Regions from separate parts of the Motilibacter peucedani genome, predicted to be linked through region 1. Evidence: riboswitches for the same ligand, from Rfam matches in the RefSeq annotation. Region 1 holds a riboswitch; the other holds the start of a gene.
The links. A riboswitch is a leader RNA that binds a small molecule or an ion and turns the genes downstream of it on or off. The one in region 1 is predicted to bind S-adenosylmethionine.
Positions count from the first base shown of each region.

Region 2: another riboswitch for S-adenosylmethionine. It lies ahead of thrC (threonine synthase); the one in region 1 lies ahead of CLV35_RS14085 (3'(2'),5'-bisphosphate nucleotidase CysQ).

Region 1 covers NZ_RBWV01000013.1:209,321-213,521, reverse strand. The annotation lists gene cysD (sulfate adenylyltransferase subunit CysD) at 1-778, opposite strand, end outside; gene CLV35_RS14085 (3'(2'),5'-bisphosphate nucleotidase CysQ) at 775-1,581, opposite strand; SAM riboswitch class IV at 1,641-1,754, opposite strand; gene CLV35_RS14080 (RNA-binding S4 domain-containing protein) at 1,810-2,040, opposite strand; gene CLV35_RS14075 (hypothetical protein) at 2,037-2,387, opposite strand; gene CLV35_RS14070 (ATP-binding protein) at 2,617-2,994, shown strand; gene CLV35_RS14065 (RNA polymerase sigma factor SigF) at 2,943-3,890, shown strand; gene CLV35_RS14060 (hypothetical protein) at 3,925-4,201, opposite strand, start outside.
Region 2 covers NZ_RBWV01000016.1:51,031-55,231, forward strand. The annotation lists gene CLV35_RS17885 (alpha,alpha-trehalose-phosphate synthase (UDP-forming)) at 1-320, opposite strand, end outside; gene CLV35_RS20640 (peptidoglycan-binding protein) at 417-1,397, shown strand; SAM riboswitch class I at 1,443-1,577, shown strand; gene thrC (threonine synthase) at 1,593-2,858, shown strand; gene CLV35_RS17900 (ubiquitin-like small modifier protein 1) at 2,855-3,139, shown strand; gene CLV35_RS17905 (cold-shock protein) at 3,258-3,458, shown strand; gene CLV35_RS17910 (SpoIIE family protein phosphatase) at 3,585-4,201, shown strand, end outside.

The DNA.
Region 1 (4,201 bases):
CTGCGGTGAGGTTCGCGTCGCCCATCGTGCGGTAGCGCACGCGCTCGGTCGTCACCGTCTCGCCCTCGCGGGGGACGACGAACTCGTTGACGGCGTAGAGCATGCCGTCGCGCTCGACCACCTCGCGCTCGTGGGCGAGGTAGAGCGCCGGGATGTCGATCTGCTCGGCCGCGATGTAGGACCAGATGTCGAGCTCGGTCCAGTTGGACAGCGGGAAGACGCGGATCGACTCGCCGAGGTGGATGCGCCCGTTGTAGAGGTTCCAGAGCTCGGGGCGCTGGTTCTTGGGGTCCCACTGGCCGAAGTCGTCGCGGAAGGAGAACACCCGCTCCTTGGCGCGCGCCTTCTCCTCGTCGCGGCGGGCCCCGCCGAACAGCGCGGTGAAGCGGTGCTTCTCGACGGCCTCGAGGAGCACCGGCGTCTGGATGCGGTTGCGCGAGCCGTTGGGCTCCTCGCGCACGGTGCCGCGCTCGATCGCGTCGGGCACGGAGGCGACCAGCAGCTGGACGCCGAGCTCCTGGGCCCGGCGGTCGCGGAACTCGAGCACCTCGGGGAAGTTGAGCCCGGTGTCGACGTGCATCACCGGGAAGGGGATGCGCGCCGGCCAGAACGCCTTCTCGGCCAGGCGGAGCATGACGATCGAGTCCTTGCCGCCGGAGAAGAGCAGCACCGGGCGCTCGAGCTCCGCGACGACCTCGCGGAAGATGTGGATCGACTCCGCCTCGAGCGACTGGAGCTGGCTGAGGCGGTAGTCGTGCGCGGACCCGGGGACCGTCATCGCGCGATCGTCTCCTTCCCTGCGTCGTCGGACTGCTGCGAGAGCCGCGCGATGGCGGCCAGCACGTCGTCGGCGAGCTCGGCGCGGCACACCACCAGGTCGGGCAGCGACACGTCGGCCTGGTTGTAGAGGAGCGGCGAGCCGTCGACGCGGCTGGTGTGCAGCCCTGCCGCGCGGGCGACGGCGACGGGCGCGGCGCTGTCCCACTCGTACTGCCCGCCGGTGTGCACGTAGGCGTCCACCTCGCCGCGGACGACGGCGGCGGCCTTGTAGCCCGCCGAGCCGAGCGGCACCAGCTCGCCGCCGAGCGCTTCGGCGACGCCCGTGACCAGCGCTGTCGCGCGGGTGCGGCTGACCGCGAAGCGCGGGGCGGCCCTGCCGTCGCGCGGCGGCGGAGGGGGCACGTCGTCGGTGGCCAGCACGGTGCCGAGGCCCGGGAGCGCGACGGCGGCGTCGGTGAGCTCGCCGTCCTGCCAGAGCGCGACGTGCACGGCCCAGTCGGGACGGCCCGCCTCGCCGAACTCGCGGGTGCCGTCGAGCGGGTCGACGATCCACACGCGGCGCGCGGACAGCCGGGCCGGGTCGTCGACGCCCTCCTCGGAGAGCACGGCGTCACCGGGGCGCAGCCGCGCCAGCAGCTCGACGATCGTCTCGTGGGCGGCGCGGTCGCCGCGGTCGCGCAGGTCGGGCGCGTCGGGGTAGGTCGCCCTCAGAGCCAGCAGGACGTCGGCGGCCTCGCCCGCCGCGGCCCGGGCCACCGCGACGTCGCTGGCCGTCGAGGCCGACCGCTCGGCCCCGGTCACTGTGCGCTCCGGCTCACTGTGCGCTCCGCTCCAGCCCTCTGGCGCTCGGGACGTCCCGAGGACCACGCTTGCCGACCGCCCTGCGCGGCCCGCCTGGTCGTCACCCGGAGCACCCCACCGTGGCGGAGGGTTGCCGGCCAGCGAGCCGGGGCTTGTCGCTGGCGCTCATGACCTCCGCCAAGGATGCCACAGGCGTCGCCCGTCCCCGGGCGCCAGGCCGGGCGCGGATCAGGCCAGGCGCACCGAGCGGCCGTCGCACTCGACGGTGTCACCGGCCGCGAGCTGGGCGCCGCGCCGCGTCTCGACCGCGCCGTTGACCCGCACCCGCCCCTGCTCGACCGCCAGCTTGGCCTCGCCGCCCGTGTCGACGAGCCCGGCCAGCTTGAGCAGCTGCCCGAGCCGGATGCCGCGCTCGCCCACCTCGACCGTGCCGAGGCCGGTCCCGTCGCCGTCGCTCACCGCACGTAGCCCCCGTCGTGGAGACCTGCCTCGATCTCGAACCGGTTGTGCAGGGGGTCCCGCCCGGCGCGCAGGTAGAGCAGAGCGAACCACAGCCCGTAGGTACGCCACTGCTCGACGTGCACCCGCTCGTGCCGCAGCCGCTCGGGCGAGCGCGCCCAGGGGGCGCTGCCGCAGACGTAGGTGTCGCCCCAGGTGACGCCGCCGCGCGGGTAGGCGCGGCGCGGGAGCCCGTGCCGGACGTGCATGCCGTCGTGCTCCTCCGCGGCAGCGCCGAGCAGCGCCGCGTAGGCGCGCGCCAGCCGGCCGACGAGCGCGGCCTGCCGGGCGGCGAGCGGGACGACCACCTCCGGCACGCTAGGCCTGCGCGGGCGCGGGCGGAAGCCCCCCGGTGCGCTCGCGTGCGGGCCGCCGGTCACGGGGTACCGTGGGCAGCGCCGCTCGGGGACCCGCCCCGCGCGTCCGCAGTGCGCGTCCGCAGAGGAGTCCGGGTTGAGCGAGAGCGGCCTGTCAGCTGTCCCGCAGCAGACGACCCAGCAGACCGAGCAGGGACCGTGGGGGACGAGCTCCGACGCCGTGCAGGTCACGCTGCCCGCGTCGAGCGCCTACCTCTCGGTGCTGCGCACCGCGACGGCCGGGCTCGCCGCCCGCCTCGACTTCACCCTCGACGAGATCGAGGACCTCCGCATCGCCGTGGACGAGGCCTGCGCGATGCTCCTGCCGCAGGCCGCCCCGGGCGCCGACCTCAGCTGCACCTTCGAGCTCGAGGCCGACGGGCTGCTCATCACCGTGAGCGCCCCCACCACGCGCGGCAGCCTGCCCGAGCGCGAGACCTTCTCCTGGACCGTGCTCACCGCGCTGGCCGGCGAGGTCGACGCCGGCGTGGGCGAGGGCCTGACCGTCTGGATCTCGCTGCACAAGCGCCGCGAGCAGCTCGCGGGCGTGGGCGCGTGACCGGCGGCCCCGTCGCGGGTCCCGAGGTCGTCGTGTCGCCCGAGGGCACCGTCGAGCTCGTCGACGAGACCGCCGGGCCGGCCGAGGCCGCCCCCGAGGCGCCGGCACGCGTCGTCATCCCCGCCTCCTCGGGCGTCGGCGTCGACCGCGAGCGCACGAAGGCGCTGTTCGCCACCCTCGCCGGCATCGAGGCCGACACCCCGGAGCACAAGCGGGTCCGCGACGCGCTCGTCGAGCAGCACCTGCCGCTCGTCGAGCACCTCGCCCGCCGCTTCCGCAACCGCGGCGAGCCCTACGACGACCTCGTGCAGGTCGCCACGATCGGGCTGATCAAGTCGGTCGACCGCTTCGACCCGTTCCGCGGCGTCGAGTTCTCGACCTACGCGACCCCGACCATCGTCGGCGAGATCAAGCGCCACTTCCGCGACAAGGGCTGGGCCGTGCGCGTGCCCCGGCGCCTGCAGGAGCTGCGCCTCACCCTCACCCAGGCCACCGGCGAGCTGTCGCAGAAGAACGGGCGCAGCCCCACGGTGCACGAGCTGGCCGAGCACCTCGGCATCACCGACGAGGAGGTCCTCGAGGGCCTCGAGTCGGCCAACGCCTACTCCACCCTCTCCCTCGACGCCAGCGACCAGGGCGACGAGGACTCCGTGGCGGTCGTCGACACCCTGGGCGTCGACGACGAGGCGCTCGAGGGCGTCGAGTACCGCGAGTCGCTCAAGCCGATGCTCGAGCGGCTGCCCCCGCGCGAGCAGAAGATCCTGCTGCTGCGCTTCTTCCGCGGCATGACCCAGTCGGAGATCGCGGTCGAGGTCGGCATCTCGCAGATGCACGTGTCACGGCTGCTCGCCCGCACGCTGGCCCAGCTGCGCGAGGGCCTGCTCACCGAGGACTGAGGGCCCGCACTCGCTGCGGTGGCGTGCGACAGGGCTACGGGCGGGCGCCGTCGTCGAGGCGGCCGCCCACCTGCGGCAGCAGCACGAGCACCAGCGCCACGGCGGCGACGACCAGCATCGGCACGCCCGCGGCCCACACGCCGGCGCCCAGGACCGTCGGCGCCATGAGCAGGGCGATCAGCTGCGACAGGATCCCGAGCGAGCGCGCCCAGCGCCGGCGGTGCAGCATCGCGCGCGCGGCGAGCAGCAGCACCCCGCCGTAGAGCCCGAACAGCAGCACGAGCGACAGGAAGAGCCCGACGTTGCCGCCG
Region 2 (4,201 bases), on a different contig from region 1:
AGGGTGGAGTTGGCGACCGCGTTGTAGGCCAGCGAGAACGTGTGGGCGTCGATGCCGTCGGCCTCGGCGAGCATCCGCACGGCCAGCCCGCCGCCCTCGTCGCCGGCGTCGATGCGCCCGCGCGGGCGGCCCTGCACGGCCTGCCGGTCGGCCTCGGTCAGCGCGGTGCACACCCACAGCGCCGAGCTGGTGTCGCGCCCGGCGCTCGAGAGCGCCGAGACCAGCCCGCCGCCGCCCCGGCGCCCCCGCGGCCGCCCCTCGGCGTCGAGGTGGAACGAGAGCGGACCGCGGTTGGACGCGACGAGCAGGGACGCAGCCACCCGGCGAACACTAGCCGGGATGGGCTCCAGTCCCGGGCTCCGTCGACCGATCGGAGGAGCAGAGTCCGCGTCCCCGCACCTCCGAGGAGCCCCGCTGTGCCCCGTCGTCTCGGCCTGCTGCTGCTCGCGGTGCTGGCCCTGCTGCCCCTCCACGCCGCCGGGGCGCAGGCCGCCACCGGCGACGGCGGCGACGTGTCGTGGCCGCAGTGCCCGCACGCGCCGGGCTACGGGCTGCCGATGCCCGGGGCCGGCGCCGGGTTCGTGGTGGTCGGCCTGACGCAGGGACGCCCGTACGCGCCGAACCCCTGCCTCGACACCCAGCTCGCGCACGTGGCGCGCACCGGCGCCCGGCTCGGCGCCTACACCTTCGCCGCGATGCCGACGGCCGCCCAGCTGCGCGCGACCGGGGCCACCGGACCGTACGACTCCTCGACGCGCGCCGGCCGGCTCTCGAACGCGGGCTACGCGCAGGGGCTGTGGTCGGCCGGCGTGCTGGCCGCGCACGGGATCGACGTGCCGATGGTCTGGCTCGACGTCGAGCACCGCCGCGACCAGCCCTGGACCAAGGTGCCCGCCGACAACGTCGCCGTGATCACGGGCAGCGTCCGCGCTCTGCAGGACCGCGGCCTGGGCGTCGGCTTCTACTCCTACCTCTCCGGCTGGCGCGAGATCACCGGCGGGCTGCGCTCCGAGCTGCCCGTCTGGGCGACCGCCGGCCGGCGCGGCCGGTCGGCCGCGCTCGCCATGTGCACCGAGGCCTCCTTCTCCGGCGGTCCGGTGGTGCTCGCCCAGTGGTACGACAGCGTCCGCGACTCGGACCTGGTGTGCCCGGGCGCCGCGCCCGCGGCGCGCGCGCTGCCGCTGCTCCGGCGCGGTTCGCACGGGCCCGCGGTCGTCGAGCTGCGTACGCGTCTCGGCCTCCCGCCCGCCGAGCAGTTCAGCCGGGCGACCGCGCTGGCGGTACGCGCCTTCCAGCGGGCGCACGGACTGGCCGTCGACGGCGTCGTCGGCCCGCAGACCTGGGGCGCACTGCGCGGCGGCCCGGCACCCGACCAGTGGTTCGGCCGGGGGGCCTGACGGCTCCCGGCCGGATCGTCTATCCTGGTCGGCACAACTGAACATTGCTCATCCAGAGGGACTGAGGGAACGGCCCGTCGACGTCCCGGCAACCCTCCTCGAACGTCTTCGTCAGCACGAGGCCCGTCGAGGAGTAGGTGCCAACTCCGGCCTGCGGAAACTCCGCAGGGAAGATGAGGAGAGGCCTCGATCGTCATGACGCTCACGTCTGCTGGACCCCGCTCTGCGGTCCGCGCCCCTTTCGGCCCCGCCGTCGCGCTGGCCTGCCGCGAGTGCGGCACCCGCACCTCGCTCGGCGCCCACTACGCCTGTCTCGAGTGCTTCGGCCCGCTCGAGGTCGTCTACGACCTGCGCCCGGTGACCCGCGAGTCGGTCGCCGCGGGCCCGCAGTCGATCTGGCGCTACAAGGACTTCCTCCCCGTGCCCGAGGACGTCGCCGCCGCGCCGGGCCTCCAGCCGGGGCTCACCCGCCTGGTGCGCGCCGACAACCTGGCCCGCGAGCTCGGCCTGAAGTCGCTGTGGGTCAAGGACGACTCGGGCAACCCGACCCACTCGTTCAAGGACCGCGTCGTGGCGGTCGCGCTCAGCGCGGCCCGCGAGCTGGGCTTCACCACCCTGGCCTGCGCCTCGACGGGCAACCTGGCCAACGCGGTCGCCGCGGCGGCGGCCCGGGCCGGCCTGCGCTCGGTCGTCTTCGTCCCGAGCGACCTCGAGGACGGCAAGATCATCACCACGGCGGTCTACGGCGGCGCGCTGGTCGCGGTCGACGGGTCCTACGACGACGTCAACCGCCTGTGCAGCGAGGTCGCCGCCGACCAGGAGTCGTGGGGCTTCGTCAACATCAACCTGCGGCCCTACTACGCCGAGGGCTCCAAGACGGTCGGCTTCGAGATCGCCGAGCAGCTCGGCTGGCACCTGCCCGAGCAGGTCGTCTCGCCGGTCGCCTCGGGCTCGCTGCTGACCAAGGTCGACAAGGGCTTCCGCGAGCTCGGCGCCGCCGGGCTGGTCGAGCCGACGCCCTACGCCGTCTTCGGCGCCCAGGCCACCGGGTGCTCGCCGGTCTCGGCGGCCTTCGCCGCCGGCGCCGACGTCGTCCGGCCCGTGCGCCCCGCGACGATCGCCAAGTCGCTCGCGATCGGCAACCCCGCCGACGGGCCCTACGCGCTCGACGTCGTGCGGCGCACCGGCGGCGCGGTGGCCGACGTCACCGACGAGGAGGTCGTCGAGGGCATCCGCCTGCTCGCCCGCACCGAGGGCATCTTCGCCGAGACCGCGGGCGGCGTCACGGTCGCCGTGACCCGCAAGCTGCTGGCCGCCGGCCTGCTCGACCCCGACGCCGAGACCGTGCTGCTCAACACCGGCGACGGGCTCAAGACCCTCGACGCCGTCGCGCCCGTCGTCGGCCCCACCGCCACCATCGACCCGTCGTACTCCGCGTTCCAGAAGGCAGGCCTCGCATGAGCGTCAGCGTCCGCATCCCGACCATCCTGCGCACCTACACCGGCGGTGCCGCCGAGGTGACGGCCGAGACCGCCGACGACGCGCGGCTCTCCGACCTGCTCGACGCGCTCGAGTCCGCGCACCCCGGCATCCGGGGCCGCGTGCTCGACGACGCGGGCAACCTGCGCCGCTTCGTCAACGTCTACGTCGGCGACGAGGACGTCCGCTTCGCCGACGGTCTCTCGACCCCGGTTCCTCCGGGTTCGTCCGTCTCTGTCATCCCGGCGGTCGCCGGCGGCTGACGCCACAGGCAGGCAGTCCTGCCGATGTGGTGGTGCGGAGCGCGCCGTACCACTACAGTCCTGCCGACCCGGAACCCGCACGGTGCGAGGGTCCGACAGCACGGCACAGGGAGACGCAATGGCGCAGGGCACTGTCAAGTGGTTCAACGGCGAGAAGGGCTACGGCTTCATCGCCGTCGACGGGGGCGCGGACGTGTTCGTCCACTACAGCGCGATCGACATGCCTGGGTTCAAGACCCTCGAGGAGAACTCGCGCGTCGAGTTCGACATCACGCAGGGCAACAAGGGCCCGCAGGCCGACAAGGTCCGCCTGGTCTGACCCGCTGCGCCCGACGGCCCGGTCCCTCACGGGGGGCCGGGCCTTCGGCGTTCGCAGGAGCCGAAGGGCTGGCACTATGGGTGCCGACACGGACAGGGCTCGCACCGGCCGCGGGACGAGCAGACAGTGAGGAGAGGCCCCATCGAGGCTCTCGCAGCGCAGGCCGACGGGCTGGGCATCGAGGCGGTCGCATCCGGCGCTGAGGGGCGCCGCCGGTTGCCGCGCGTGCTCTCCGACATCCCGTTCGCCGTGCTGGTGCTCGACACCGACGCGGGCACCGTCACCTACTCCAACCCCCTCGCGCGCGAGCTGTGCGACTCGGTGCTGCCCTTCCCGGTCTCGGAGTGGGCGCGCGACGCGGGTTTCAGCGCCGGCCTCGACGACGACGGGCCCTTCGCGCAGGCCGCCGCCGGCTCCGCCGTGCGCGGCGCCTCGGTCGTGCAGCGCCCGCGCGACGGGGCGCCCCCGCGCGTCCTGTGGCTCACCGCAGCCCCGCTGCCCGAGGTCATCGGCCTGGCGGCCGCCTCGCTGGTCATCCTGCTCGCGGTCGACCCGGGCCTGCTCACCGACGAGCTGTTCGAGGTGCGCGGGCGCGCCCTCGTGGCGGCCGGGCTGAGCTTCACCATCACCGACCCGCACCGCGAGGACAACCCGCTGGTGTGGGTCAACCCCGCCTTCCTCGCCACGACCGGCTACACCGAGGACGAGGTCATCGGGGTCAACTGCCGCTTCCTCCAGGGCCC